Regions from separate parts of the Bradyrhizobium sp. UFLA03-84 genome, predicted to be linked through region 1. Evidence: predicted binding sites of a transcription regulator. Region 1 holds the regulator's gene; each other region holds the start of a gene.
The links. Region 1 encodes PhoB, which activates phosphate uptake and scavenging genes when phosphate is short. Its sites were predicted from a motif close to TGTCATNNANCTGTCAT; they were not measured.
Positions count from the first base shown of each region.

Region 2: CK489_RS34795 (UDP-2,3-diacylglucosamine diphosphatase) is a predicted target of PhoB. The motif match lies at 2,025-2,041, and genes of this name have one in related genera.
Region 3: CK489_RS24840 (acetoacetate decarboxylase) is a predicted target of PhoB. The motif match lies at 4,015-4,031, and genes of this name have one in related genera.
Region 4: CK489_RS37785 (glycerophosphodiester phosphodiesterase family protein) is a predicted target of PhoB. The motif match lies at 3,529-3,545, and genes of this name have one in related genera.

Region 1 covers NZ_NSJY01000003.1:492,593-500,131, forward strand. Annotated here, with positions in the region: gene argF (ornithine carbamoyltransferase) at 167-1,093, opposite strand; gene CK489_RS02345 (aspartate aminotransferase family protein) at 1,093-2,295, opposite strand; gene CK489_RS02350 (GcrA family cell cycle regulator) at 2,794-3,306, shown strand; gene phoB (phosphate regulon transcriptional regulator PhoB) at 3,493-4,203, opposite strand; gene phoU (phosphate signaling complex protein PhoU) at 4,264-4,983, opposite strand; gene pstB (phosphate ABC transporter ATP-binding protein PstB) at 5,091-5,909, opposite strand; gene pstA (phosphate ABC transporter permease PstA) at 5,906-6,751, opposite strand; gene pstC (phosphate ABC transporter permease subunit PstC) at 6,756-7,539, opposite strand, start outside.
Region 2 covers NZ_NSJY01000017.1:431,465-439,003, reverse strand. Annotated here, with positions in the region: gene CK489_RS34810 (TetR/AcrR family transcriptional regulator) at 1-439, shown strand, start outside; gene CK489_RS34805 (Lrp/AsnC ligand binding domain-containing protein) at 579-824, opposite strand; gene thiD (bifunctional hydroxymethylpyrimidine kinase/phosphomethylpyrimidine kinase) at 1,016-1,813, shown strand; gene CK489_RS34795 (UDP-2,3-diacylglucosamine diphosphatase) at 2,065-2,877, shown strand; gene CK489_RS34790 (glycosyltransferase family 4 protein) at 2,874-3,965, shown strand; gene CK489_RS34785 (threonine/serine dehydratase family protein) at 4,022-5,011, shown strand; gene CK489_RS34780 (caspase family protein) at 5,086-6,669, opposite strand; gene CK489_RS34775 (hypothetical protein) at 6,808-7,539, opposite strand, start outside.
Region 3 covers NZ_NSJY01000014.1:703,401-710,939, forward strand. Annotated here, with positions in the region: gene CK489_RS24820 (acyl-CoA carboxylase biotin carboxyl carrier protein subunit) at 1-205, opposite strand, end outside; gene CK489_RS24825 (IclR family transcriptional regulator) at 336-1,310, shown strand; gene CK489_RS24830 (acyl-CoA carboxylase subunit beta) at 1,240-2,799, shown strand; gene CK489_RS24835 (patatin-like phospholipase family protein) at 2,809-3,972, opposite strand; gene CK489_RS24840 (acetoacetate decarboxylase) at 4,193-4,978, shown strand; gene CK489_RS24845 (MFS transporter) at 5,022-6,326, opposite strand; gene CK489_RS24850 (acetyl-CoA C-acyltransferase) at 6,553-7,539, opposite strand, start outside.
Region 4 covers NZ_NSJY01000019.1:19,394-26,932, reverse strand. Annotated here, with positions in the region: gene CK489_RS37800 (response regulator) at 1-405, opposite strand, end outside; gene CK489_RS37795 (PRC-barrel domain-containing protein) at 693-1,070, shown strand; gene CK489_RS37790 (PRC-barrel domain-containing protein) at 1,434-1,961, shown strand; gene CK489_RS37785 (glycerophosphodiester phosphodiesterase family protein) at 2,047-3,432, opposite strand; gene CK489_RS37780 (hypothetical protein) at 3,814-4,101, shown strand; gene CK489_RS41995 (hypothetical protein) at 4,206-4,358, shown strand; gene CK489_RS37770 (ABC transporter substrate-binding protein) at 4,486-5,700, opposite strand; gene CK489_RS37765 (DUF4403 family protein) at 5,860-7,428, opposite strand.

The DNA.
Region 1 (7,539 bases):
AAATAAAGGGGTTCACTCAGCGAGAGATCGTCGTCCCGGCGAAGGCCGGGACCCATAACCACAGGATTTTGTCGCCGCACAAGGTGTCTCCCCTTGTGCCCTTTCCACGGGCCGCGGCGTATGGGTCCCTGCTTTCGCAGGGACGACAACGCTTACAGATTTACAACTACGCGACTTCGTTAAAGCACCAGGCCAGAATGCCCTTTTGCGCATGCAGGCGGTTTTCCGCCTCGTCGAACACCACGGACTGCGGCCCGTCGATCACCTCGTCGGTGACCTCCTCGCCGCGATGCGCGGGCAGACAGTGCATGAACAGCGCGTCCGGCTTGGCGAGCGACATCAGCTTGGCGTTGACCTGATAGGGCTGCAGCACGTTGTGGCGGTGCTCGCCCTCCTTGTCGCCCATCGACACCCAGGTGTCGGTGACGACGCAGTCGGCGCCGCGCACCGCGGCTTCCGGGTCGGTGCCGAGCACGATCGGCGCGCCGGTCGCCTTGATCCAGTCGCGCATCGGCTTCTTCGGCGACAGCTCCGGAGGGGTCGCGACATTGAGCTGGAACTTGAAGCGCTCGGCGGCGTGCGCCCATGAGGCCAGCACGTTGTTGTCGTCGCCGGTCCACGCCACGGTCTTGCCCGCGATCGAACCCCGATTTTCCTCATAGGTCATGAGGTCGGCCATCACCTGGCAGGGATGCGAGCGCCGGGTCAGGCCGTTGATGACCGGCACGGTGGCGTGCGCGGCGAGCTCGAGCAGCGCGTCATGGTTGAGGATGCGGATCATGATCGCATCGACATAGCGCGATAGCACGCGCGCGGTGTCGGCGATGGTCTCGCCGCGGCCGAGCTGCATCTCGGCGCCGGTCAGCATGATGGATTCACCGCCGAGCTGGCGCATGCCGACGTCGAACGACACCCTGGTACGGGTCGAGGGACGCTCGAAGATCATCGCCAGCGTCTTGCCCTCGAGCGGCTTCCTGGCCTTCTCATGCGCCTTCAGCTTCGCCTTCATGGCGGCGCCGGCAGACAGCATGTTGCGCAGCTCGCCGAGCGGCAACTCGTTGATGTCGAGGAAGTGACGGACCGGCTTGCTCATCATCCGGCCTTCCTCGGCTGCGCCGCGGACAATGTCGCGCAGGCGCGCTCGAGCGAGGTGATCGACTGGTCGATCTCAGCCTCGGTCACGATCAACGGCGCGAGGAACCGCACCACGTTGTCGCCGGCACCGACGGTGAGCAGCTTCTCGTTGCGCAGCGCGGCGATCAGATCGCCCGACGGCACCACGGCCTTGACGCCGATCAGAAGGCCCTCGCCGCGCACCTCCGACAGCACGCCGGGATAGCGGTCGACCACGGAGGCGAGCTTCTGCTTGAGCAGCAGCGACATCTTCTGCACGTGCTCGAAGAAGCCGGGCTTGAGCATCACATCGAGCACGGCATTGGCGGCGGCGACCGCGAGCGGATTGCCGCCGAAGGTCGAGCCGTGCGAGCCCGGCGCCATGCCGGCCGCAGCCTGCGCGGTCGCCAGCACCGCGCCGATCGGGAAGCCGCCGCCGAGCGCCTTCGCCAGCGACATCACGTCGGGCGTCACACCGGTGCGCTTGTAGGCGAACAGCTCGCCGGTGCGGCCCATGCCGGTCTGCACCTCGTCGAATGCCAGCAGCAGGCCATGCTCGTCGCACAGGGCGCGCAATGCCTTGAAGAACGCCTGCGGCGCGCCGCGCACGCCGCCCTCGCCCTGCACCGGCTCGATCAGGATGCCGGCGGTGTGCGGGCCGATCGCCTTCTTCACCGCCTCGATGTCGCCATGCGGCACCTGGTCGAAGCCGTCCATCGGCGGGCCGAAGCCCTCGAGATATTTCGCCGAGCCGGTCGCAGCCAGCGTGCCGAGCGTACGGCCATGGAAGGCGCCTTCGAAGGTGATGATGCGGTAGCGCTCGGGATGTCCCTTGGAGAAGTGATAGTGGCGGACCAGCTTGATCACGCCCTCCATCGCCTCGGCGCCGGAATTGCAGAAGAACACGAAGTCGGCAAAGCTCTGCTCGCACAGCCGCGCGGCGAGCACCTCGCCGTCCGGGCTCTTGAACAGGTTCGACATGTGCCAGAGTTTGGTCGCCTGTTCCTGCAGCGCCTTGACCAGATGCGGATGCGCGTGCCCGAGCGCGTTCACCGCAACCCCCGAGGTGAAATCGAGATAGCGGTCGCCGTTGGTTGCGATCAGCCAGGCGCCCTCACCGCGCTCGAAGCCGAGATCGACCCTGGCGAAGACGGGGAGCAGATGCGACGAGGCGTTGGTCATGGCGTTCACTGCCGGTTTGAGGCCGACAATTGCCGCGCGCCTTGACGCCAGCGCAGCAACGGCCAGCTTCGGAAAACAAAACGGCCGCCTTTGCGGGCGGCACGTGGCCAACATTCTATGCTGCGGGGGGACCGTGTCAATCGCCAGGAGCCGCCCTTTTGGTGGCCTTTCTGCAATGCGCAGCGAGCGCAATCCGGAGCATTCCGGTGCGGTGGAAAAGCCTCATTACAATGCTTAACTGTGTGGGAACATGTGGACGCGCGGCCGCGGACTCTTGCGCCAGAGTCACGCCATATTGTAGCGTTTGGCCTGTCGGGTACGACATCTCGTGCGGCAGTACTGGACCCTCTAAGTAGCCTTTGTGTCTCGCGTAAACGTTCGGGCGCAACACCGTGCCCGGCGAGGGCTAAGGGATTCTGGCCGCAGGGATATTTGTCCAGATTTGGCTCGCAGCGCCGCTCCAATGACTGGCCGGCGCCATGCGAAAGGAAGAATGCGATGACGGTATTGACCTGGTCCGACGATCGCGTCGAGCAGCTGAAGAAGCTCTGGGAGTCTGGCCTTTCGGCCAGCCAGATCGCAGCGGAACTTGGCAATGTGACGCGAAACGCCGTGATCGGCAAAGTGCATCGGCTCGGCCTCTCCGGCCGCGCCAAGGCACCTTCGACGGCGGCGCCGCGGCAGCGCAAGGCGCGCCCCGCCCAGCACATGATGCGGGTGGCGCGCCCGGTCTCGCGCGGCAACACGGCGCTGGCGCACGCCTTCGAGGTCGAGATGGAGCCCGATCCGATCTCCTACGACAACGTGGTGCCGATGAGCCAGCGGCTGTCGCTGCTCGAGCTCAACGAGGCCACCTGCCACTGGCCGGTCGGCGATCCCTCGAGCCCGGAATTCTTCTTCTGCGGCGGCAAGGCGCTCGCCGGCCTGCCCTATTGCGCCCATCACTCGCGCGTCGCCTACCAGCCCGCCGCCGATCGCCGCCGGCCGTCGGCGAAGCCGCAGATCAAGTAAGCACTCGGGAAACCAGCCTGGACTGCAAAACAAATCCCCGCGCAAGCGGGGATTTTTTTGTGCCGAGTAGCTCTTCATGGAGCCAACAAGGCGAGGTCTACATCACCGGCGTCGTCCCGGCCTAGTGCGCAATTGCGCACTAGGCCGGGACGACGCGTGTTGTGGCTTGAGATTGCCCCGCGGCCGTTACGGCTGCGGCTCGGCCTTTGCGAAGCGGTCGTCGAGCGCATAGCCGGCGCCGCGCACGGTGCGGATCGGGTCCTGCTCACGGCCCGGATTGAGCAGCTTGCGCAGGCGGCCGATGTGCACGTCGACGGTGCGCTCGTCGATGTAGATGTCGCGGCCCCAGACGCTGTCGAGCAGCTGCTCGCGGCTGAACACGCGGCCCGGATGCTCGAGGAAGAACTCAAGCAGGCGATATTCGGTCGGGCCGAGATCGATCGGACGACCCGAGCGCGCCACACGGCGCTTCTCGCGGTCGAGCTCGATGTCACCATAGGTCAGCACGGTCGCAAGCCGTTCCGGGCTCGCGCGGCGCAGCAGGCCCTTCACACGGGCCAGCAGTTCCGGTACCGAGAACGGCTTGACGATGTAGTCGTCGGCGCCGGTGGCCAGCCCGCGCACGCGCTCGCTCTCCTCGCCGCGTGCGGTCAGCATGATGATCGGAAGCTGCTTGGTCTCGGGCCGCGCCCGCAAGCGACGGCACAGCTCGATGCCGGACAGGCCCGGCAGCATCCAATCGAGCACCACGAGGTCAGGAACGCGCTCCTTCAGGCGGGTGTCGGCGTCGTCGCCGCGCCCCACTGTTTCGACATCGTAGCCTTCCGCATCGAGGTTATAGCGCAACAGCGTCGTCAGCGCTTCCTCGTCTTCGACTACCAGAATGCGTGCGCTCATCGGTCTAAGTTCTTTCTGTGTGGTGATCCGTTGCCCTGACGCAAACCGAAACGCCGTCGACTATGTGTTACCCGGCACCGTGGTGGCAAAGTTGGTCATGTCACCCTTCGGGCGCTTGTCGGTGATCTGCTGGCCTTCGATCATGTAGAACACCGTCTCTGCGATGTTGGTGGCGTGATCGCCGATCCGCTCGATGTTCTTGGCGCAGAACATCAGATGGATGCAGAACGAGATGTTGCGCGGATCTTCCATCATGTAGGTGAGCAGTTCGCGGAACAGCGAGGTGCAGATCGCGTCAACCTCCTCGTCACCCTTCCAGACATTCATCGCCGCCGGCAGATCGTGCGCGGCATAGGCGTCGAGCACCGACTTGACCTGCGACAGCACGAGATCGGTCATGTGCTCGAGGCCGCGGATCAGCTTCAGCGGCTGAAAATCGCTTTCCAGCGCCGCGACGCGCTTGCCCATGTTCTTGGCGAGATCGCCGATCCGCTCGAGGTCGGTGGCGACGCGCATCGCGCTGACGATTTCGCGCAGGTCGATCGCCATCGGCTGGCGGCGGGCGATCGTCAGCACAGCGCGCTCTTCGATGACGCGCTGCAAATTGTCGATCTCGATGTCGGCGGCGACCACGCGCTTGCCGAGCGCGACGTCGCGGCGGATCAGCGCGTCGACCGACTCGGTAATCATCCGCTCGACGAGGCCGCCCATCTCGGCGACCAGGCGGGTCAACTCCTGCAGGTCGCTGTCAAATGCCTTGGCGGTATGTTCAGAAGCCATCGCTTGTCTCCCCTCAATCATGATCCCGGGGATCATGATTTCGTGTCCTGAATTTTAGCATGATCCGATCGGAAAACCGGTCTCCACTTTTCCGGATCATGCGCCGGTCAACCGAACCGGCCGGTGATGTAGTCCTGGGTGCGTCGATCGCTCGGCGAAGTGAAGATCTTGTTGGTGTCGTCGAACTCGATCAGCTCGCCGAGATACATGAAGGCGGTCTTGTCGGAGACGCGCGCCGCCTGCTGCATGTTGTGGGTGACGATCGCGATCGTGTAGTCCTCGGAGAGCTCCTGGATCAGCTCCTCGACCTTGGCGGTCGAGATCGGGTCGAGCGCCGAGCAGGGCTCGTCGAACAGGATCACCTCGGGGCGCACCGCGACGGTGCGCGCGATGCACAGGCGCTGCTGCTGCCCGCCGGAGAGCGACAGGCCGGAGGCGTTCAGCTTGTCCTTGACCTCGTTCCACAGCGCACCGCCGCGCAGCGCCTTCTCGACCCGGTCGTCCATCTCGGACTTCGAGATCTTCTCATAAAGGCGGATGCCGAAGGCGATGTTCTCGTAGATCGTCATCGGGAACGGCGTCGGCTTCTGGAACACCATGCCGACCCGCGCGCGCAGCAGATTGAGGTCGAGCTTGGGATCGAGGATGTTGGTCTGGTCCAGCATCAGCTGGCCGGTGGCGCGCTGTCCCGGATAAAGGTCATACATCCGGTTGAAGATGCGCAGCAGGGTCGACTTGCCGCAGCCCGACGGGCCGATGAACGCCGTGACGCGGTTGGTGCCCAGCGTCAGGTTGATGTTCTTCAGCGCGTGGTGCTCGCCGTAATAGAAGTTGAGGTTGCGCACCGTGACTTTCGGCGGCGCTTCCGGAAGCGGAACCTGGGGAACGTGGCCCGCGGCAGTCGTGGAGACGGAAAGCTCGGTCATTTTGCGGCCCTTTCGGCACCAAGGATACGCGCGCCGATATTCAGCGCGAGCACGGTGAATGTGATCAGCAGTGCGCCGCTCCACGCCAGCTCTTTCCAGTAGGCGTAGGGGCTCTGCACGAAGTTGTTGATGGTCACCGGCAGGTTGGCCATCGTCTTGGTCAGATCCAGGCTGAAGAACTGGTTCGACAGCGCGGTGAACAGCAGCGGCGCGGTTTCGCCGGCGACGCGCGCGGTCGCCAGCAGCACGCCGGTGATCAGACCCGACCTGGCCGCACGATAAGCGATCCGCTTGATCACCAGCGAACGCGGCAGGCCGAGCGCAGAGGCCGCCTCGCGCAGCGGATTGGGCACCAGCAGCAGCATGTCCTCGGTGGTGCGCAGCACGACCGGGATCACGATCACGGCGAGCGCAAGCGCGCCGGCGATTGCCGAGAAGCCGCGCATCGGCACCACCACCGCGCCATAGATGAACAGGCCGATGATGATCGATGGCGCGCTGAGCAGAATGTCGTTGATGAAGCGGATCACCGAGGTGAGCCTGTCGTGTCTGCCGTACTCGGCGAGGTAGGTGCCGGCGAACAGGCCGAGCGGCGCGCCGATGCCGACGCCGATCACGGTCATGATGACCGAACCGACGATGGCGTTGAGCAGGCCACCATCGGTGGAGCCCGGCGGCGGCGTGTTCTGGGTGAACAGCTGTACGCTGAGGCCGGCAAGGCCGTTGTAGAGCAGCGTGATCAGGATCAGCGCCAGCCAGGTGACGCCGAACAGCGCCGCGCCGACGCAGAGCGTGCGGATGACGATGTCGCTGCGGCGGCGGGATTTGTAGATCGGGTTCATGGCGTTACTTCCCCGCCTTCTTTTCAAGCCGCATCAGCATCAGCCGCGCGCCGGCGAGCACGAAGAAGGTCAGCACGAACAGCAGGAGGCCGAGCAGGATCAGGCCGGACTGGTGCAGACCGTCGCTCTCGGCGAATTCGCTGGCGATCGCCGCGGAGATCGTGGTGCCCGGCGCGAAGATCGACGACGAGATGCGGAACGAGTTGCCGATGATGAAGGTCACCGCCATCGTCTCGCCGAGGGCGCGGCCGAGCGCCAGCATGACGCCGCCGATCACGCCGACGCGGGTGTAGGGGATCACCACGCTGCGGACGACTTCCCAGGTGGTGCAGCCCATGCCGTAGGCGGCCTCCTTCAGCACGGGCGGCACGGTCTTGAACACGTCGACCGAGATCGCGGTGATGAAGGGCAGCACCATGATGGCGAGGATCAGGGCCGCGTTGAACAGGCTGAGATAGGACGGCGGGCCCGCGAACACCGCGCCCAGCACCGGAACGCCCTCGAAGATCCTGATCATGAAGGGCTGGAACGTGTTGGCCAGGAACGGGCCGAGCACGAAGAAGCCCCACATGCCGTAGATGATCGAGGGGATGCCGGCCAGCAGCTCGATGGCGATGCCGATCGGGCGGCGCAGCACTTGCGGGCACAGCTCGGTAAGGAACACCGCGATGCCGATGCCGACCGGAATGGCGATCAGCATCGCGATGATCGAGGTGATCAGCGTGCCGTAGATCGGACCGAGCGCGCCGAGCACCGGCGGATCGGCGGAGGGCGCCCAGCGCTGCGTC
Region 2 (7,539 bases), on a different contig from region 1:
GGAGGCGATCCTCCTGGAGTTGGTCCAACAGCACCAATCCGAGGAGCGTGCAAAAATCGAAAGCGTATTGGGCCAGGCGTCCGGCGAGCCTGCGAAGGTGATGGCCGGCCTCGAAAAATGGGCCGCCACCGCCAACTCGGATCCGGGGTTTGCCGTGCTGGCGATCGAGCTGCAATTGCAGGCGCTGCGCAGCCCGACTTTCGCGCAAGGCTACAACGAGCTCAACCGCAAGCACCGCCGTGCCCTCGGCGTGCTGGTGACGCGTCTGTTCGAAGCGCTTGGCAAGCAGCCGCCCTCCGATCCCGTCGAGATCGCTACCGGCTTCATCGCATTGGGCCGCGGCATGGCGCTCTTGTCGCGGGCCGGCGAAGTCAGTCGCAGTGGCCGGATCGTCGTCACATTCCTGAAGGCGTTGATCGACGCGGCGCCATCAGCCTAGAGCATGATCCGGGAAAGTGCGAAGCGGTTTTCCGAAAAGATCATGCCTAGCAAGAATCTAAAGCGCGATGATGGTTCAACCTAATCTCATCGCGCTTTAGCGGCGCCCGTCCAATCCGGCACGCGTGAAGATCGCTGCGCTACTTCGCGCCGAATGCCTTGAAGGTGATGATGGTGAGGGTGTCCTGGATGCCCGGGATCACCTGAACCTTCTCGTTGATGAAATGGCCGATGTCGGTGTCGTGGTCGACATAGAACTTGACCAGCAGATCGTAATTGCCCGCGGTGGAATAGATCTCGGAGGCAATCTCGGCTTCCGCCAGCGCGTTGGCGACGGTGTAGGACTGGCCGAGCTTGCATTTGATCTGGACGAAGAAAGGAACCATCAAAGTCGTCTCCGGGGATTTGGCCGACTATAGGCCAAAAACCGGCGGCCAAGGCAAGGGGACAAGGGGGCAGGCGCAGGGCCAACTTGCGGTAAAGTCAGGCGAACTTGCTGGCAATCGGCGGCCTTGCTAGGACAGATAATGGTCTCATTCCAGATGGTCTCATTCCTATCAAACGCCGGTGCCGCAAAATGACGCCGGTCGCGCTCACCATTGCCGGCTCGGATTCCTCGGGCGGGGCGGGCATCCAGGCCGACCTCAAGAGCTTTGCCGCGCTCGGGGTCTATGGCGCCTCTGCCATCACGGCGCTGACCGCGCAGAACACCACGGGGGTCAGCGGCATCCAGCCGGTGCCCGCCGCATTCGTCACCGCCCAGATCGATGCCGTGTTCTCCGATCTTGCCGTCGGCGCGGTCAAGATCGGCATGGTGGCGCAGGCCGAGACCATCGCGGCGATCGCCGATGGGCTGAAGCGCTGGGCGCCGCGGCACATCGTGCTCGACCCGGTGATGGTCGCAACCTCGGGCGATCGGCTGCTCGCCGCCGAGGCGGTCGATGCGCTGAAGACCATGCTGTTTCCGCTGGCCTCACTGGTCACGCCGAACCTGCCGGAAGCAGCGGCGCTGCTGAACGAGCCGGTTGCGGCAAGCGAGGCCGACGTCGAGCGGCAGGGCAAGCGATTGCTGGCGATGGGCTGTCGCGCGGTGCTGGTGAAGGGCGGTCACGGCCACGGCGCCGAGAGCATCGACTACCTGATCGAAGGCGAGCGCAGCATCGCGCTATCGGCGCCGCGCATCGCGACATCAAACACCCACGGCACCGGCTGCTCGCTGTCGTCGGCGATCGCGGCAGGACTCGCGAAGGGCGAGACGATGGAGATCGCCGTGCGCAACGCCAAGACATGGATCTCAGAGGCGATCGCCGCCGCCGATCGCTTCGCCGTCGGCCGCGGCCACGGGCCGGTGCATCACTTCCACAAATATTATTGAGCTGCCGCAGCGCGTAGCTTCATCCGGGCTACGCATCATCGCTTCGTCGGCTGCGCACCTTGTTCCGCCGCGACATGCCGCAACACCGCGTCTGTTACGCACAGCGGCGACCGCCGATGTCGCCAGATTGTCGCATGCGGCTGTTATCCGCAGGGCAGGGGCGCGCTGCTGATTCTCGTTAACGCTTTGTGGAGCCTCAGGTCGCGGGGATCGTCATCGCCTTGTCACAGGAATCTGTTAGGTGCACAGGCATGGGAAGTGACTCCTTGAGTGAAGAAAGCCCCGAGCGGCGCTTTCGCACTTTGTTTATCTCCGATGTCCATCTCGGAGCCCGCGGTTCGCAAGCCGACCGTCTGCTGGACTTCCTCCGCTCTCACGATGCCGACACGATCTACCTCGTTGGTGATATCGTCGATGGCTGGGCGCTGAAGTCGAACTGGTACTGGCCGCAGACCCACAACGATTTCGTGCAGAAGATGCTGCGCAAGGCGCGCAAGGGCGCCAAGGTGATCTACGTCCCCGGCAACCACGACGAGTTCCTGCGCAAATATTACGGCACCCATTTCGGCGGCATCGATGTGGTGGAGAACACTGTCCATACCGGCGCCGACGGCAAACGCTATCTCGTGATCCACGGCGACATCTTCGATCTCGTGGTGCAGAACGCGCGCTGGCTCGCCCATCTCGGCGACAAGGCCTACGACTTCGCGATCCAGATGAATCGCTTCGTCAACTTCTTCCGCAAGATGTTCGGCGTTCCCTACTGGTCGCTGTCGCAATGGGCCAAGCTGAAGGTCAAGAAGGCGGTGAACTATATCGGCGCGTTCGAGGCCACGCTTGCGGGCGAGGCGCGGCGCCACGGCTGTGACGGCGTGATCTGCGGACACATCCACTACGCGACGATTCATGACGAGCACGGCATCCGCTACATGAATTGCGGCGACTGGGTGGAGAGCTGCACCGCGCTCGCCGAGCACGAGGACGGCAGCTTCGAAATCATCACCTGGACCGATCCGGTGCGCCGGATCGCGCCAGTTCCGCGAGTGACGGCACGCGCTGCATGACGCATATCCTGGTCGCGACCGATGCGTGGCATCCCCAGGTCAACGGGGTTGTCCGCACGCTGACCATGATGGCACAGGCGGCGAAATCGCTCGGCGTCGAGGTCAGTTTCCTGACGCCGGACGAGTTCCGCACTTTCGCGATGCCGAGCTACCGCGATCTCCGGCTGGCGCTGCCGTACCGCGCCAAGGTCGCGAGCATGATCGAGGCGGCCAGGCCCGACAGCATCCATATCGCGACCGAAGGCCCGATCGGGATTTCGGTTCGCCGCTATTGCCGCAAGCACGGCCTGCCGTTCACGACGAGCTTCCACACCCGCTTCCCCGAATATGTCTCGGCCCGCACGCCGGTTCCGGAAGCCTGGGTGTGGCGCGCGCTGCGCTGGTTCCACAGGCCGAGCCGGGCGGTGATGGCGGCAACCCCGGCGCTGGCCGCCGAGCTGCGCCAGCGCGGCTTCCGCAACGTGGTGCTGTGGTCGCGCGGCGTCGATACCGCGCTGTTCCATCCACGCGACGTCGATCTCTGTTTGCCGCAGCCGGTCTATCTCAGCGTCGGCCGGGTGGCGGTGGAAAAGAACCTCGAGGCGTTCCTCGATCTCGATCTGCCCGGCACCAAGGTCGTGGTCGGCGACGGCCCGGCGCGGACGGCGCTGGAGCGGAAATATCCCGAAGCCGTCTTCCTCGGCGCCCGCCACGGGGAAGAATTGGCTGAAATCTATGCCGCGGCCGATGTGTTCGTTTTCCCCAGCCGCACCGATACGTTCGGCCTGGTGCTGCTCGAGGCATTGGCGAGCGGCCTGCCGGTTGCCGCTTTTCCGGTCACCGGTCCCCGTGACGTGATCGGCGCGGCGCCGGTCGGCGTGCTCGATGAGGATCTGCACCATGCCTGCCTGGAGGCGCTCAGCATCCCGCCGCAGGCCTGCGTCGATTTCGCCGCGCTCCACACCTGGCAGGCGTCGGCCCGGGTGTTCATCGAGCGCTGCATGAACATCCGCCCCGCGGCGCCCGACGGCGAGGGGGAAGTGTTCGAATTCGGCGCCGAGGAGCACCATTTCGCGGCCCTGCCGGCCCCGCATCCCACCTCACGCTAGACAAGTCACACTAAAGCGTCTTGCCGGGCTGCATCCCACCGCGATACAAATCGCAAATGACGGACACCGTTCTAAATCCACCCGTCGCTGCCGCGGACATCGATGCCGCCGCAAGGGTGGTCGCGCCGTTCGCGGTGCGCACGCCGCTCCTGACCTTCCCCGTTCTCAATGAACGTGTCGGCAGCCGGGTCTTCCTCAAGCCCGAGATGCTGCAGCGGACCGGGTCGTTCAAGTTCCGCGGCGCCTTCAACAAGCTCGCCTCGATCCCGCAGGACCAGCGGAGCGGGGGCGTCGTGGCGTTCTCCTCGGGCAATCACGCCCAAGGCGTCGCCGCGGCGGCAAAGATCCTCAACATGCAGGCGACCATCGTGATGCCTGCGGACTCGCCGCTCACCAAGCGCGAGCGGACCAAATCCTATGGCGCCGAAGTCGTGCTCTACGATCGCGATCGCGACGACCGCGCGGCGATCGCGAGCGGCATCGCCAGCAAGCGTGGCGCCACCCTGGTGCCTCCCTATGACGATCCCCTCGTGATCGCGGGCCAGGGTACCGCCGGCCGCGAGATCGCCGAGGACATGGCGGCGCTCGGGCTCACGCCCGACATCGTGGTCGCGCCGGCGTCGGGCGGCGGCTTGATCGCGGGGGTCGCCACCGCGGTGAAGGCAAAATATCCGCAGGCCCAGGTGATCGTCGCCGAGCCCGCGGGCTATGACGATCACGCCCTGTCGCTCAAGGTCGGGCATCGCGAGGCGCATGCGGTTGCGCCGCGCACCATCTGCGATGCGCTGATGGCGATGATGCCGGGCGAGCTCACCTTTGCGATCAACAGCAAGTTGCTCGCAAACGGTGTGAACGCTTCCGACGAAGAGGTTGGTGCAGCTGTTGCTTTTGCCTATCGCGAGCTGAAGCTAGTGGTCGAACCCGGTGGCGCCATCGGGCTCGCCGCGCTGCTTGCGGGGCGGATCGACGCCAAGGGCAAGAACGTCGTCATCGTGCTCTCGGGCGGCAATGTCGACGCCGACCTGTTCGCGAAGCTCGTCGCCTGAGATCGGCGTTTTGAAAAGCTGCGGGGGCAGGGCGATGGTCGCTCTTCCCCCGTTTCGTTGTGCGACGTGGCCGATCAGTGCCTGAAGCCGCCATGGTGGCCGCCGCCCATTCCGCCGGGATGCGAGCCTGACGGGCTTGCGTGGAACACGGCACGGCCACCCCCGCCTGATCGCATCCGGTCGACTTGCATAGTCTGCCGGCCGGTGCGGACGTGGTGCCGGTCGCCGTCCTTCATGATCGGGCTTGATGCGTTCTTGCCGGCATTTGCAACAGGAAGGCTCGCGATGTTGCCTTTGCCGATCGTGCTCGGCATCCCGGCCGGCTTCGCTCCGGGCGCGGGCATGTTGACGATCCTGCCGCCGCCGATCTGGCCATTGCCGCCGGCGCCCTGCAGGCCCGCCTTGACCGGCTGCAAGGCCAGACGATTTGAGAGCCGCGTGAATTGCATCAGCGGCACCGCCTTCGGCTGGGCCTGCAGCTTCAAGGCCTGCTGCGCGTAGGGACCGCCGGCGAAATTGTCGTGGAAGGTCTTGTAGGCGAACGGCGTGTTGGCAAGCACCGCCTTGTGCCATGCCGCGACCTGCAACCAGTTCGTCAGCAGGAAGCGGATACGGTCGCACAGCGGATCGCGCGGATAGAGCCGGATGAACTCCTCATAATAGTCCGGCCGGCCCTCCGACAGCACGAAGTCATAGGCCTGGCGCACCGAGCGATTCGGCAGGTTCGATGCCATCTGCACGACTGGGTCGTTCGCGGGCACACGCGATGACGCGACGGCGGTGTCGCCGAAGAAATAGAAATCGGAGGTCAGCGACGAGCTTTCCCACGGCGTTTGGCGGCCGTCGGTCGTCGAGTTGACCTCGAGGCGAATGCGCTTGAACAGCTGCTCGATCGGCAGGTTGGGCTCGCGCGCCAGCCGCAGGAAGGCGTTGGTGTAGGGGCTGTGGCCGTTGCTGCCGTCCTGCGCCTCCATGCCGGGCGCGGTCGAATAGCCGACGATCGAGCCGTTCGGTGCGTCGACGACGGCAAGGCCGCGGCCGGCGTCGTTGACGTTGGGAAACGGGTTGTTGCGGCAGGCATCGAGCACCACGATCCGCATCCGGCTCGGGATGTTCTCCAGCGTGCCCATCACGTCGACGAGGCGCACCGAATTGCCGTCGAGGTCGGACGGCGTCGCGATCTTCGCATCGACCGGGATCAAATAGTTCTCGCCGGCGAGCTGCACGCCGTGGCCGGCGTAGTAGATCATGGCGACCGTGCCCGGGCCACGCGCCGCGACCTTGTCGGAGAAATCCCGCAACACCTTCACCATGTCGCCCTGCCGGAGGTCGGTCGCGGAGATCACCTCGAAGCCGGCCGCGTTCAACAGCTCGGCCATCGACTGCGCGTCATTGCCGGGATTCGCGAGTTTTGGCGCATTCTCATAGTTCGCATTGCCGATCACGAGCGCCACGCGCTGCTCGGGGCCGCGTAGTACAGCCGGCGTCGCTGCGGTCGGTGTTGCCGGCGAAGCGGTCTGATCGATGGATGGCGCCGGTGCCTGCGGTGCGTTGCCGACGGTGACGCCGGTGGCCTCGGCAAACGCTGTGCCGGGCGCAGCAAGGATCAACAGGCCGAGCAAGGCGGCCGATATCATGATGGATGTCAGGCGGACCATCGCGCGCTCCCAATGCTGATCCCGGTGCGGACCGGTCGCAGGGGAGGCTAGACGCGGATGCGGCCGCGGTACGTGAGCTGGGTCACGGAGCGTGGGCGGTCAATCGGAGGTGAAGGCGTAGCGTGAGCACGCCTGCGCTTACGAGAAGAACGCGATCTTCTCGGCCTGAGTCATGCGGCGGATCGGCGCGAGCGGATCGTTGGCCGCGACGTTCGGCTTTTTCAAAAGGCCGCTGGCGATGATGGTGGAGCCGAGCGAGACCTCTGCCGCAGGAGCCGGCGCAGCCGCAACGGTCGGCGGGAGAGGCGGTGGCACCGCCGCCGGAGCCGCTGCAACCGCCGCTTCCACCACCAGTGCTGGCTCGAGCTTGTCCTCGACCTTCGGCTCGGGCTCCGGTGCAGGCTCGGGCTGAATGGCCGGTGCAACCATTTCGGGCTCTGGCTCGGCGGCCATCGCTTCGGCGACACGCAGCTCCTCGGCGGCGCGCATTTCCTCGGCGATCGCCTCTTCGTCGACCGGATCGGGTGCGCCCATTTCCATCGCGATCAGGTCGAGCACCGCTTCGTCATGGGCGTCGGCGGCCGCCTCGTCGGTGACGCGGGCGAGTTCGGCGGCCTCGGCTTCGGCCAGTGCGGCTTCAGCCTTGAGCCAGGCTTCGCTCGGCTGCGGCATTGCCACCGCGGCAGCCTCGGTGGGCGGCGTTGCAGCGGGCATCGCGGCTTCGGCGGTCGGCGCTGCAGCGGCTTCCTGAGGCGGTGTCGACGGCGCGGCCGCCGACGTCGCATCGGGGACCGCGCTCTCTGCGGCGCTTTCGGCTGACGGCGGCGGTGAAGCAGTGGCCGCTGCCGGTTCCGCAACCGGTACTTCGGC
Region 3 (7,539 bases), on a different contig from region 1:
CGATCGCCTGGCCTTCGGCGATGACATCGTCAATCCGCACCAGAATCGACTTGATTTTGCCTGCTGCCGTCGATGTGACCGGGATCTCCATCTTCATCGCCTCGACGAACGCAATCTCGTCGCCGCTGCCGATGCTGCTGCCGGTTTCAACAGAAAGCGCGCAAACGCGCCCGGCAACGTCGGTCACAACCTTGATCTCTGGCATTCCACTCTCCGATACCGTCTTGCGGAAATTTCATCCGGCGAACGGCTTTTTGTTGTGGCGGCAGATTGCCTGAGGTAGCTTCATCTGCAAGTGGAATTTTATTCCGCAAGACGGAATGGAGCCAAACAAGATGGGACGGCGCTCGGAACGGCTTAGCCGGCAGGGAATGCTCGCCAGCGAGACTGGCGATGGCGATGTCATCCAGGTGGTGTCGCGCGCGTTTGACGTATTGCGGTGCTTCGAGGGACATGAAGCGCGGCTCGGCAATCTCGAGATCTCGAACCGCTGCGGTCTGCCGCGATCGACGGTGTCGCGCTTGACGCACACGCTGACGCGGATGGGACAGCTCGTCTATCTGCCGCGCGATCAGAAATATCGCATCGGCCCGAGTGCGGTTGCGATGAGCACCTCGATGATGAAGGGGCTGCAGCTCCGCAATCTGATCCGGCTGCGTTTGCAGGATGTCGCCGATCAATTGCCCGGCACGGTGGGCTTCGTCATCCCGGACCGCTTTCATCTGGTCTATCTGGAGTTCGCCCGCGCGGCGAATGCGCTCGGCCTGCATGAGGCCACCGGCAGCCGCATCTCGATGGCGACCACCGCCGCCGGCCACGCCTATACCGCGGCGCTCGATCCTGCGATCGGCGATGCGCTGATCGCGGAGATGGAAGGCGAACTGCCCGAGAGCGCCAAGATGCTGACGCCGCGCATCGCGGCCAATCGCCGGCATCTGCAGGAGCACGGCTACGTCGTTGCCTGCGGCCTGTGGAGCCCGCACATCAACGGCGTCGCGGTGCCGCTGTGGTCGCCGCAATATCAGACCTATGTGGTCACCACGATCGGCCTGCTGTCGGCGATGTATGACGAGCAGCGGCTGCACCGCGAGGTCGCACCGCAGATGGTCGACCTCGCTGCCGCACTCGGCAGCCTGCTCGAAGGCGCCGACGGCGACATCTTCAGCAATCGGATCGAGCGCAAGTCGCTTCCCGTGACCACCCATAACAACAACAAAATCATCAAGACGGAGGCAATGAATGAACTGGAAGCCGGAACTCGACGACCTCGCCCGGCGCGAAGCGTTCGCGCGGGAGATGGGAGGCGTTGACAAGGTCAAGCGGCAACGCGACCAGGGCCGGCTCACGGTTCGTGAGCGCATCGACAAGCTCGTCGACCAGAACAGCTTTCACGAGGTCGGCGCCATCTCCGGCATCGCCGAATACGACGAGAGCAACGAACTCAAGCATCTGACGCCGGCGAACTGCGTGTTCGGCCGTGCCAGGGTCGACGGCCGCACCGTGGTGGTGGTCGGCGACGATTTCACCGTGCGCGGCGGCTCGGCCGATGCATCGATCTCCGCCAAGCCGTTGATGGCCGAGGAGATGGCGCACGACTTCCGTCTGCCGATCGTCCGCGTGATCGAAGGCTCCGGCGGCGGCGGCTCGGTGAAGACGATCGAGACCAGGGGCGCCGCCAATCTGCCCGGCGGCGTCGGCGGCACGCGCTGGTACTGGTACACGACCGCCAATCTGGCGCGGGTGCCGGTGGTCGGCCTCGGGCTCGGCTCGGTCGCGGGCCTTGGCGCCGCCCGGCTCGCGGCCACGCATTACTCGATCATGACCAAGAATTCCGCGATGTTCGTCGCCGGCCCGCCGGTGGTGAAGCGGCTCGGCCAGGATCTGACCAAGCAGGAGCTCGGCGGCGCCGACATCCAGACCCGCGCCGGCGCGATCGACCAGGCCGTCGAGACCGAGGAGGAGGCGTTCGACTATGCGCGGCGCTTCCTGTCCTATCTGCCGGCGTCGGTCTACGATCTGCCGCCGACCATTCCCTGCACCGACGATCCGGAACGGGCCGAGGAGTCGCTGCTAAAGGCCGTGCCGCGCAATCGCCGCCAGGTCTACAAGATGCGTCCGATCATCGAGGCCGTGGTCGACAAGGGCTCGTTCTTCGAGGTCGCTGCCAATTTCGGCCGCCCGGTCATCACCGGCCTGGCGCGGATCGAGGGCCGAGCAGTGCTGCTGCTCGCCAGCGACCCGTTCCACTATGGCGGCTCGTGGACCGCGGATGCCTGCGCCAAGGTGGTGCGCTGGGTCGACTTCGCCGAGACCTTCCATCTGCCGGTGGTCTATCTGATGGATTGCCCCGGCTTCATGATCGGGCTCGAGGCGGAGAAGTCGGCGACCATCCGCCACGGCGTGCGGGCGATGGCCGCGGTCAACCAGAGCACGGTGCCGTGGTGCACCATCATCATCCGCAACGCCTTCGGCGTCGCCGGCGTGGTGCATCAGCCGGCCAACCGCTTCTCGATGCGCTATGCCTGGCCATCGGCCTACTGGGGTTCGCTGCCGCTCGAGGGCGGCATCGAGGCGGCCTATCGTGCCGAGATCGACGCGGCCGCCGATCCCGCCGCCAAGCTGCGCGAGATCGAGGACCGCCTCAACAAGCTGCGCTCGCCGTTCCGCTCGGCCGAGAAGTTCTGGGTCGAAGAGGTGATCGACCCGCGCAAGACGCGCTCGCTGCTCTGCGAATTCGCGCGCCTTGCCGAGCCGATCCGCAAGGCCGGCCCGCCAAGCAACATGTCGACGCGGCCGTAAGGCCGCTTCCTACTCGCTCTCGCGATGCACGTCGTGGATCACGATGCCCATGCCGTTCTCGGGCATCTTGATCCAGTCGCGCCGCTTCAGCGAGCGCTTGGTATCCTCGTGTCCGCTCGCCCAGTGCTCGCGCATCGAGGTGCCGGAGAACTCGTGGTCCTTGGCGTCGCCCTCATAGGCCTTCTGCTGATAGATCAGCTGTAGCAGCGTGATGCCCGGCAGCCGGCTGTTGGCCTTCTTGAGCTGGCGCTCCTCGTCCGAGAGCTGGTCGTCCGGAATCTTTCCCAGCGCGTTGTGCAGGGCGGTGCGCAGATTGTAGGTCTTGCGGTAGACGTCGGTGTTGTAGCGGGTGCGCGACGAATACATGATGTCCTTATGGCGGGCCATCACGTCCTGGATGTCGCGTGGCAGCACACCGCGGGCCGAGAACAGGTCGACCTGGAACACCAGCGAATTGGCATTGTCCTCCTGGTCGAGCAAATGCTGCAGCGGCGTGTTGGAGACGATGCCGCCGTCCCAGAAATGATCCGTGCCGACCTTCACCATCGGCAGTGCCGGCGGCAACGCGCCGCTCGCCATGATGTGTTCGGGGATGATCTCGTCATGGGCATTGTCGAAATAGATGAAGTTGCCGGACAGCACGTTCACGGCGCCGACCGCGAAGCGCATCTTCTTGGAATTGATGCGGTCGAAATCGACGAGCTCGAGCAGCGATTCACGCAAGGGCGTGGTGTCGTAATAGCTCGTCGCGGTACGCGCGCCGGCCGGGCTGAGCCACGGATTGCTCTGATGCGGGGTGAAGAAGCCGGGCTGCCCCAGCGTCGTCGTCAGCCATGAGCTGGTGAGATTGCGCGCCCTGCGGAAGATGTCGCCGTCCGGCGTGTAGTGCCAGATCTTGCGGCTGGTGATGCGATCCCAGAAAGTGTGCAGCCGCTCCAGCCGCTTGTCGGGCGGATTGCCGGCGATGATCGCCGAGTTGATCGCGCCGATCGAGACGCCGCAGACCCAGTCGGGCTCGATGTTGCACTCATGCAGCGCCTGGTAGACGCCGGCCTGATAGGCGCCGAGCGCGCCGCCGCCCTGCAGCACCAGCGCCACGCGATCGCAGCCTTCGGGACGCCAGCCGGGCGTCGCATGCTCGATATCGTCGACATGAGGGGTACGCGCGTCCATGTCAGGCACTCCAACAATTCGCGGCGAGAATTCAGGGCGCCGATGACGCCGTGATGACAAGTGAGGCCCCGCGCTTGGCGCGTTCGGCATGGCTGCCTGCATGGTTAGCATTGGGCTCATCGGCCGAACCGAGGTCACGCCCCTGACGGAAATCCCTCATATCGCTGTCAATCTCGGCCGATAGCTTCCGCGCTACATTTGCCAACAGGGGGTTATTGCGATGCGCAGGGAAGATCTGCTCAAGCTTCCGTCCATGCCGGCCGCCGGTCCGAGCTATCCCGCCGGTCCTTACCGCTTCATCGATCGCGAATTCCTCGTCATCACCTATGAGACCGATCCGGAATTGATCCGCGCCGGGCTGCCTGAACCGCTGGAGCCGATCGAGCAGGCGATCGTACATTACGAATGGATCAAGATGCCCGACAGCTCCGGCTTCGGCAGCTACACCGAGTCCGGCCTCGTGATCCCTGCGCGGCTGCATGGTGAAGAGGTCAACTTCGTCTGCCAGATGTATCTCGACGATGATCCGCCGATCGCGGCCGGCCGCGAGATCTGGGGCTTCCCGAAGAAATACGCCCATCCCAAGCTCGAGATCGTCAAGGACACCCTGACCGGCACGCTGGAATATGCCGGCCAGCTCGTTGCGATGGGCACGATGGGCTACAAGCACGAGAGCATGGCGGGCAATGGCGACGTCACCCGCGCCACGCTGTCGAAGACGCAAGTCAATCTGAAGATGATCCCCGGCGTCGACGGCCGTCTAGAGGTCTGCCAGCTGGTCGCGATCAACCTGACCGACATCGTCGTCAAGGGTTCGTGGATCGGGCCGGGCCGGCTGCATCTCGTGCCGCACGTCAACGCACCGGTCGCGGATTTCCCGGTCAAGCGCGTGGTCGGCGCGCATCACTACATCGCCGACCTGACGCTGCCGTTCGGCCGCGTCGTGCACGACTACAACAAGGAAGCCGCCGAGGCCGCAGCGCCGACCGGCCTCGCTGCGGAGTAGGCGCCGGCCGCGGTAGGCATAGGGCCGGAACCGGCGCGGCCGCTCAAGCCGCGGCCGGTTTTGGCTCGGCCACCGGCTTCGGTTGCGGCCGCGCGATCGCCAGTGTCATCAGCGCAGCGCAGACACATAGTGCGCCGGCGATGAAGAACGCCGGCAGATAGCTGGAATAGACCGTGCGCGATACGCCGGCGCCGAACGCGGCCGCGCCGGCGCCGAGCTGGTGGCCGGCGAAGATCCAGCCGAACACCAGATTGGCGCGCTCGGCGCCGAAGCGCTGCGCGGTGAGGCGCACCGTCGGCGGCACGGTTGCGATCCAGTCGAGCCCGTAGAACATCGCGAACAGCGACAGGCCGTAGAAGGTGAAATCGGAGTAGGGCAGGTACAGCAGCGACAGCCCGCGCAGGCCGTAATACCAGAACAGCAGATAGCGGTTGTCGTAGCGGTCGGACAGCCAGCCCGAGATGATGGTGCCGAAGAAATCGAAGATGCCCATCGCGGCGAGCAGGCTCGCGGCCTGCACCTGCGGGATGCCGAAGTCGAGACACATCGGGATCAGATGGACCTGGACCAGGCCGTTGGTCGAGGCGCCGCAGACGAAGAACGTCGCGAACAGGATCCAGAACACCGACGATTTCGAGGAGTCGCGCAGCGTGCCGAGCGCCGCGGCCATGATCGGCGCATTGGCCGGCGGCGGCGCGGGGAGGGGCGCGGTGCCCGTATCGCCGAACGGGCGCAGGCCGACGTCGCTCGGCCGGTCGCGCATCAGCATCAGCACCGCAAAGGCGGCGACGCCGAGCATGACGCAGACGAATCCAAGTGCGACGCGCCAGCCATAGCGCTCCGTGATCGTGGCGAGCAGCGGCAGGAAGGCGAGCTGCCCGGTCGCGACGCTCGCGGTGAGCATGCCGATCACGAGGCCGCGTCGCGCCACGAACCAGCGCGTGGCGATGGTTGCGCCGAGCACCAGCGCGGTCATGCCGGTGCCGATCCCGATCACGACGCCCCAAAGCAGGATGAGCTGCCAGACCTGGGTCATCGCCAGTGACGCGACAAGGCCGGAGACCACGATCAGCTGCGCCGCCAGCGTCACGTTGCGCAGGCCGTAGCGGTTCATCAGCGCGGCGGCGAACGGCGCCATGAGCCCGAACAGGATGAAGCGGATCGACAGCGCCGAGGAGATCTCGGCGGTGGACCAGCCGAATTCCTTCTGCAGCGGCACGATGAAGACGCCGGGTGCGCCGACGGTGCCGGCCGAGATCAACGCGGCGAGGAAGGTCACGGCGACCATCACCCAGCCATAGTGGACGTTGCGGCGGGCGAGGGCGGAAGCAAGCCAATTCGAGATCATTGTGGTCCAGATCAAATGCAATGAGGTTGTATTCGCGATGCGCAATATGGCACGGCGCGTCCATGTCTAAAATGGCGAAGTTCCCTCGTTTTCGGACATTAGGTGGGTAATGGCTTTCCGCAACGGCGTCATTGCGAGCAGCAAAGCGACGAAGCAATCCATGGCGCCGCATATGCGGGACGATGGATTGCTTCGCTTCGCTCGCAATGACGGGGAACGCTATCGCTTAATGCACCACCCGCTCGACCGCGATCGCGGTGGCTTCGCCGCCGCCGATGCACAGCGCGGCAACGCCGCGCTTCAGGTTCTGCGCCTCCAGCGCGTGCAGCAGGGTCACGATCAGCCGCGCGCCGGTGGCGCCGATCGGATGGCCGAGCGCGCAGGCGCCGCCATTGATGTTGAGCCGGTCACGGGGAATGCCGAGGTCGCGCTGCGCCGCCATCGCGACCACCGCGAACGCCTCGTTGATCTCGAACAGGTCGACATCGCCGACGCTCCAGCCGACCTTGTCGAGCAGCTTTCTGATCGCAGGGATCGGCGCTGTCGTAAACCACTGCGGCTCCTGGCTGTGGGTGGCGTGGCCCTTGATTTCGGCGAGCACCGGCAGTCCGTCGCGATCGGCGAGCGAGCGCTTCGCAAGGATCAGCGCCGCGGCGCCGTCGGCATTGGCCGAGGAGGCCGCCGGCGTGATGGTGCCGTTGGCGCGGAACGCCGGCTTAAGGCCGGGGATCTTTGCCGGATCCACCTTCAGCGGGTGCTCGTCATTGGCGATGATGCGTGGCCCTGCCTTCTCGGTGAGCGTGATCGGCGCGATCTCGGCCTTGAAGGCGCCGCCCTCGACCGCCTTGCGGGCGCGGCTCAGCGTTTCCATCGCATAAGTGTCCTGGTCGGCGCGGGTGAACTGATAGGCCTCCGCGGTGGCCTCGCCGAAATCGCCCATCGAGCGGCCGGTCTCATAGGCGTCCTCGAGCCCGTCCATCATCATGTGGTCGATGATGCGATCGTGGCCGGCGCGATAGCCGCCGCGTGCCTTCTGCAACAGATACGGTGCATTGCTCATGCTCTCCATGCCGCCGGACAGCACGATCTCGGCCGAGCCCGCCCTGATGATGTCGTGAGCCAGCATGGTCGCCTTCATGCCGGAGCCGCAGACCTTGTTGACGGTGGTGGCGCCGGTCGCATCCGGCAGCCTGGCGCCGCGCGCGGCCTGGCG
Region 4 (7,539 bases), on a different contig from region 1:
CGCGCCCTCGATCGCGCTGGCGTTGCGTGCGGCGGCCTGCCGGCGCAGCACCGCGTTGATCCGCGCCAACAGCTCGCGCGGGTTGAACGGCTTGGCCAGGTAGTCGTCGGCGCCCATCTCGAGGCCGAGGATGCGGTCGACGTCCTCGCCGCGCGCGGTCAGCATGATGATCGGCGTCTGCGACTCCGCCCGCACCTTGCGGCACAGGCTGAGGCCGTCCTCGCCGGGCAGCATGACGTCGAGCACCAGCAGATCCACCCGGTGATCGGTCATGGCCTTGGCCATTTCGCGGCCGTCGGAGGCGGTCGTGACATGGCAGGAATTGGTGCGGAGATATTTTGCGATGAGGGATCGCGTTTCGCGGTCGTCCTCGACGACGAGGATATTGGGCGCAGCCTGGGTCATACCGACTCTTTTGTCCGTGATTCGGGGGAAGCGGCTCAGGAATTTTGTTTCAGTGTATGTCTGAAATCTTGCCCGGCAGAACGGGTTAACAGGTCGGTGGAGCGGTGAAAAGTTATCGTTCTGTCATCAAGCCTAATCCGTTGAAATGCGGGTCGAACTCTCCAAGGTCCGAGCTCCGCTCCGGGCCGCCGTGGCGGGCCGAGAAGGGAAGGGCGGCTGTCATATCCGGGGCCGGAACCCGTTCCCCCGGCGACGCGTTGTTTCTCTTTCCGGACAGGGAGGGTGAGATGTCTGTCGATGTCAGGACAAGGCCGCATCAGCTCATTGCAAGCGATCGCGTCGAGGGGACGGCGGTGCGCCGGGCCAATGGCGATATGATCGGGCACATCGAGCGGCTGATGATCGACAAGATCTCGGGCAAGGTGTCGTACGCGGTGCTGAGCTTTGGTGGCTTCCTCGGGATCGGAACCAATCTAATTCCGCTGCCGTGGGGCCGGCTGCACTACAACACGAAGTTCGAAGCCTACGAGCTCGACATCGAGGATGACGAGCTGAAGCGCGCGCCGTCGTTCCGCGCCGACAAGGATTTCGATTGGGGCGACCGCTCGCAGGAAGTCGAGCTGCATCGCTTCTACGGCGTGCCGCCCTATTGGGGCGGCTTCTGAGCGCGCTGTCAGGCGTGCGCATGATCGACGCATGTCGATCGATGATGCGGCTGCTGCGGGGGCGCGTGTCCGCTTGTGCAGCGCGGTTCGCCGAGACGACTTAGTGAGCCGAACATCGTCACATCGGGGACTGCGCGTCCGGCGCAGTCGTGAGGCTCAACCGCAGCCCACTTGAAAGATCACGATCGCTCTCGTCAAGGCGTGCGACGTTCCATCCGCGGAAGGTCGACAGCACCGGCTTGCCGCGCTGTTTCCATGGCGTTCCTGCACATGGGGGCGGCCTTTGAGCGCAGGTCCGATAGGAACGGTAGCCCACATCCCGGGTTCTCCCAGCATCGATTTTGCGAACTGAGGAGAGCGCATATGTTGATCAAATCCATCGTTGCCGGCGTGGCCGGCTCGGCCCTGCTTGCGACCGTCGCGGTCGCACAGACTCCCGCCGACAAGGCCGACAATAAGATGGCACCTCCGGCGTCGACAACGGCCACCTCGCCAACCTCCTATACGGGGGACTGGCGCGCGTCGAAAGTCGTGGGCCTGAGCGTGTACAACGACAAGAACGAGAGCGTCGGCTCGATCAATGATCTGCTGATGGACAAGGGCGGCGCCATCAAGGCTGTCGTCATCGGCGTCGGCGGCTTCCTTGGCGTCGGCGAACACCTAGTCGCCGTGCCGCTCGACAAGGTGAAGTTCGTCAATGAGCCGGTCGCCAATACGAGCGCCTCGAACACCGGCGCCGGCGCCAGCAGCACCAGCAAGACGACGACCACGGGCGCGGCGCCCGCGGCGACAGCGTCAAAGCCGAATCCCTGGTATCCGGACCACGCCGTGTTCAACGCGACCAAGGATGAGCTGAAGGCGATGCCCGAGTTCAAGTACACGACCCAGTAACGCGCATCGCGTCGCGCAAAAGACAAGCGCGCCCGGTGATGCCGGGCGCGTTTTGCCATGCCGAGCGCAACTTGCGTCGCCAGCCTCACCAGCCCAGTTCGCGCAAGTAAGCGGCGCGGGCGGCAACGCCGGTGTGGGTGAAATCCGTAAACACCCCGTCCACGCCGAGACGGAAGAACCTGAGATATTCCTGGGCCGGGTCGCCGCGATAGTCGGCCGCCAGATATTTCTTCTCGTTGCGGAACGTGAAGACGTGCACGAACAGGTCGAGCTTGTGCGCGTCGGCGATCACGCTGGTCGCATCCTGTGTCGAAGCCTCCGCGGTCGATCCCTTGTAGGGCTTGCCGTCGGCGCCAGCGTCCTTCCACGGCGAGATCTTGTACGGCACGATATGGGCCTTCCACGGACCGATGCCGTCGGCATAGGTCTTGATCTCCGCGAGGCCTTCCGGGGTGAGCATCGCATCGAAGGTGCGGCCGTCGCCTGCGACCGTCCAGTCGTAGGGACGGGAATTGGCGATGTTGTTGAGCAGCACCTTGCCGGTCTTGAAGTCGACGCCGTTGCCGTCGATGAGCTGGACCTGCCGCGTTTCCAGTCCATGGCTGCGCATGTATTTCAGGCTGCCGGGCTCGAAGCTCTGCACGATGATCGGCGCGTCCTTCGAGTTGAGGCCGTTCTCCTTGATGATCTTGATCAGGGCATCCTCGAGCGGATGGCTGCCGGGCGCGCCGCAGCCGTTGGCGATCGCCTGGGCGTTGTTCCAGGTCGGATTCTTGGTTTCCGGATAGACCGAGATCGTGCGCCCGGTCGCCTTGCTCTTGGCCTTGGCGATGTCGATGATGTCCTGGAAGCTGATGATCGGGAATTTGCCGTTGAACAGTTTTGGCCGTTCGTTGGCCGCATCATAGGTGGTGCCGGCGATCCACTGCCTCAGCTCGGCCATGGTGAAATCGGTGATCGACCAATCGTTGGTGTGGTCGTCGCCGTCGACGATCAGCGCTTTCAGCACCGATTTGGGATCGGCCGGATCAATCAGATCGGTGAGGTATTCGGCTGGCCCGCTGCTGGGGGTTTGCGCCCACTTCACCTTGACGGGCACGCCCGGCGCCGTGCGCTTACGGGCCGCAACTTGCGCGTTGGTCTTCGCCACTTCAGCGACGTTGGTGTTGTCGCCGAGCCATGGATTATGCCGCGCCACGAGCACGCAATCCTTGGTCAGATGCAGGTCCTCCTCGAGCGAGTCGGTGCCGAGGTCGGCGGCCAGCTCATAGGATGCCTCGGTCTCCTCGGGCACGAGGCCCGGCACGCCGCGATGTCCGATGACCAGCGGCAACTTGCCGTCGACGGTCAGGAAGGGTTTTGCGCCTGATGGTGCCGAGGCGGTCTGCGCCGATGCCATCGACGGCAGCAGCGCCGCCAAGGCCGCGCCGAGCAGCATCGCTCCAATGTGTTGTTTCCGTCCTGAACGCATCTGCTTCACGGGCCCGCTCCATCTCTTTCCGGCATCGGCCGATGCCACAGTGCCGAGCCGACGCGGCCGACGCAGGCGTCTTCTTGTCTCAGTCTCCTGACAGTCCGATGACTGCCACGGTCGCGCACGCGTGGTTCACTCGCGCGTTTGTCGCCGGTCGGTCCTTCGCAGTCCACCGGAAGAATTTCCGAAAGCGCCGGCCGCGCGAACAGAGCGGCCTTGCCGGCGGCGCATGGCCCGCGGGTCACACGGATATTTGAAGGCCCGCGCCCGAATAAATCGTATCCGATTAAATCGGGATACTTGAAAGCAGGCCGCGTCGTGCCTTTATCAAGCGCGAGCGAATTAATCGTATGCGATGTAAATCGCAGGAGCGTTACCATGACCACCAGGATTTCCCACCTCGCCAGGATGTTCAAACCCATTGCGCTGGCTGCGGCGTTGTCCGCCGTCGCGGCGACGGCGGCCTCGGCCCAGGCCGCGATCTCCGAGCCGGCCGCCTTCCAGGCGCTCTATCCCTATCGGGACGTGCTCAACAACGGCGCGCCGACGCCTGCGGCCAGGCTGGTGCTCGAGCCGCCCGCGGTGCTGCAGAGGCTCCAGGCGCTGGAGAGCGGCGTCGGCATCGCTGACGCGCCGCGTGCCCGCGCGCATCGCGCCGGCCGCTGAAGCTCGCGCGTCTGTGATTGAATGATAAGTATCATCCTATTGACCGCAGACGCGTCCTGACTACGTGGAAATGTAGTGACTTTCCCTGACGACGGAGACGTCCCATGACCAAGCAGATCGACGACCTCTCAAGGTACTATCGTTACGAGCTCGTGCACGGCGACCATGCCGACTTCATCGCCTATCAACGCAATCTCGGCGATGGCGTCTGGCAGACCTATTCGACGTGGATGATCCCGAGCGCGAATGCCGGATAGCGCCGGCTGACGACGCAATCATCGATGGCTGCCGCGACATGAAAAACGCGCCCGGTATGGCCGGGCGCGTTTTCTTTGGCTCTTGGCGGGCACGGATTCAGGACCCGGCCGTTCGCGGCGGCGTGCGTCAGTTCGACTTCACCAGCGGGCAGCCGCCCTTGTCGAGCGGACGGAACGCTTCGTCGCCGGGCACGGTGGCGATCAGCTTGTAGAGATCCCACTCGTTCTTGGATTCCTCGGGCTTCTTGGTCTCGAACAAGTACATGTCGTGCACCATGCGGCCGTCGATCCGGATATGGCCGTTCTTGGCGAAGAAGTCGTTGATCGGCGTCTTGCGCATCTGCTCCATCACCTTCGGCGCCTCGTCGGTGCCGATCGCCTCGATCGCCTTCAGGTAATGCATGGTCGCCGAATAGAGGCCGGCCTGGATCATGGTCGGCATGTGGCCGACCTTCTCGTTGAAGCGCTTCGAGAAGGCGCGGGTCTCGTCGTTCATGTCCCAGTAGAAGGCGTCGGTGACGATCAGGCCCTGCGTCGCCTTCAGGCCGAGCGCGTGGGTGTCGGTGATCTCCATCAGCAGCGCGATCAGCTTCTGGCCACCCTGGGTCAGGCCGAACTCGGCGGCCTGCTTCAGCGCAGTGGTGGTGTCGCCGCCGGCATTGGCCAGCGCCACGACCTTGGCCTTGGAGGCCTGCGCCTGCAGCAGGAAGGACGAGAAGTCCGACGAGTTGAGCGGATGTCGCACGTCGCCGAGCACCTTGCCGCCGGTCTCCTTGACGACGTTGGCGGCGTCGCGCTCCAGCGCCATGCCGAAGGCGTAGTCGGCGGTGACGAAGAACCAGGTGTCTTCGCCGCGCTTGACCATCGCCTTGCCGGCGACGTTCGACAGCGCGTAGGTGTCGTAGGTCCAGTGCACGGTGTTGGGCGAGCAGGCGGTGCCGGTGATATCGGAGGAGCCGCCGCCGGAATTGATATGGATCTTGTTCTTCTCGCGCGTCAGCGCCGAGATCGGCAGCGCGACCGAAGAGGTCGGGACGTCGAGGATCGCATCGACCTTGTCGTTGTCGTACCAGTTGCGCGCGATGCTGACGCCGACGTCGGGCTTGTTCTGATGATCGGCCACGACGACCTGGATCGGCTTGCCCTTCACCTTGCCGCCGTAATCGGCGACCGCCATCTCGACGGCGGCGACCGAGCCCTTGCCGGTGGCGTCCGCATAGAGGCTCGACATGTCGGTGAGCACGCCGAGCTTGACGACGTCGTCGGAGATCTGGGCGTTGGCCGCGGTGCCGGAGGCCGCAAGCGCGAGGCTGGCCGCCGCTGCGGCCAAGAGCGATTTCATCGTGTTTCTCTCCCTGGTTTTTGGTCGAAGTTCGCTTCCACGGGGCACCTTCTATCCGGTGCGGCAACCTGTCGCAAAGACGACTTTTTGGGCATGCGCAGGGGGGCTGGGCGCGGCCGAGGTCGTTCGCCTCTCGCCGCCAGGAGCGGGCAGCCCTCGTTACAGCGCCGGTAACGTGGTGACGGCGGCCTTGATGGTGCCGTCGGTTTCCACGACCACCCGGAGCGTCTTGGAATCGAACGTGATGCCGGCAAGGCGGATGCTGTTGACGTCGGCGTCGACCCGGATGCCCTCCTCGTTCTTCTGCAGGTCGGCGATCGCGGCGGCGATCTTGCGCTGCGCGTTGCTCGCGAATGGCTTCAGGTCGACCACCATCCGGTCGGCGAGCGCCTGCTGCAGATGCGGGATCGCCGCGCGCGCGGCAGCGCCGAGCAGGCCGAACGCGGCCTCGGACTCGACCGCCAGCTCGACATCGGTCAGCCGCAGCGTCTGCGCCGCCTGGTCGAGCCGCGGCCGGCCCCAGATGTGCACGGTCGCCTCGGCGCCGAGGCCGAAGAAGCTCTTCTTCTCCTTGGCGTGCACGAGAAGCGAGATCAGGAGCCGGTCGCCGGAGGCGGCGATGCTCGCGCTCTTGACGGTGACGTCGACCGGGCCGGAGCCGTCCTCGGGGAAGGTCTTGCCCTTCAGCTGCGCCTCGACGAGTTGCGTCAGCGTGGTGAAGGACATGTCGACCGGCAGGCCGACCGAGACCTGGCTCGGCATCGGCGGCACGATCGAGAGCTTGTCGGGGAACGGGCAGTTCGGTGTGGTCTGCGTCTCCGTGATCCGGGTCTCGGCCTCGATCCCCATGGTCAGGATCAGCGAGGACGCATCGACCTTCGGCTGCGCGGCGATCGCGCGGGTCGGCCGCAGCTCGAGCCACATCGGCGGCATCGACGCGGTGCCGCCGGTGCCTTGCAGCGGGATCGAGCGGCAGGCCTTGGCCCACTGCGTGCGGGCGGCGTTCTGGAACACCGGGTTGTTCTGCAATCGCGCCTCGACCACGGAAATCTGGTCGGCGACCGCCTTGTCGATGACAGGCTTGACCTGCGCCGGCACGTTGATGCGGACGCCGGCGGCCGACAGGCCGGTGTCGCCGAGATTGACCTGGGCCTGCAGGTTCGGCTCGATCCGCCAGGACGCGCCGAGCTTGGGCCGCGCCGTCAGCGTGACGCTGCCCTTGATGTCGGCATTGGCGTTGACGTTCTTGATGTTCACGGAGCCGATCTGCTTGGCGACATTGCCGCCGAGCAGGCTGCCGAGCGCGTTGGTGACGGCGCCGGTCGCCTTGTCCGACAGCGAGCCGGTGACCTTGAGCGTGCCGTTGATCGGGGTCGTCAGCGTCAGCACGTCCTGCGCGCCGGTGGCCGCAATCGGCCCGCGCGACGCGGTCCAGCCGATGTCGGCATTTTGCAGGATTTGCTGGACCGGGTTGTCGGCCTTGCCGCCGAAGGTCTTCGGCGCACCGCGTTCGGCGGCATCGCGGATCGCCGACAGCGCGACCGATACCTGCGCCACGACCGTCGAGGAGCGCGGCGCCTGCGGCAGCGGCGGCAGTTGTACCAGCGGCGGTGTCTGCACGGTGACGCTCGGTGCGAGCCAGTCCATGGCCTTGAGGCTGATCGCGAACGAGAGCACCACCACCGTGAGCCCGAGCGCGATCGTCCTTGGATGCATCGGTAGACGCATCGTCCCCCCGGATGAAAATCAACTTGACGGGTTGTACAGGCCCCCCGACGACGGCGCCAGTGTGGCGGGATCAAGCTGCTTCAGGGGCGGAAGCAGCGATCACCTGGACGT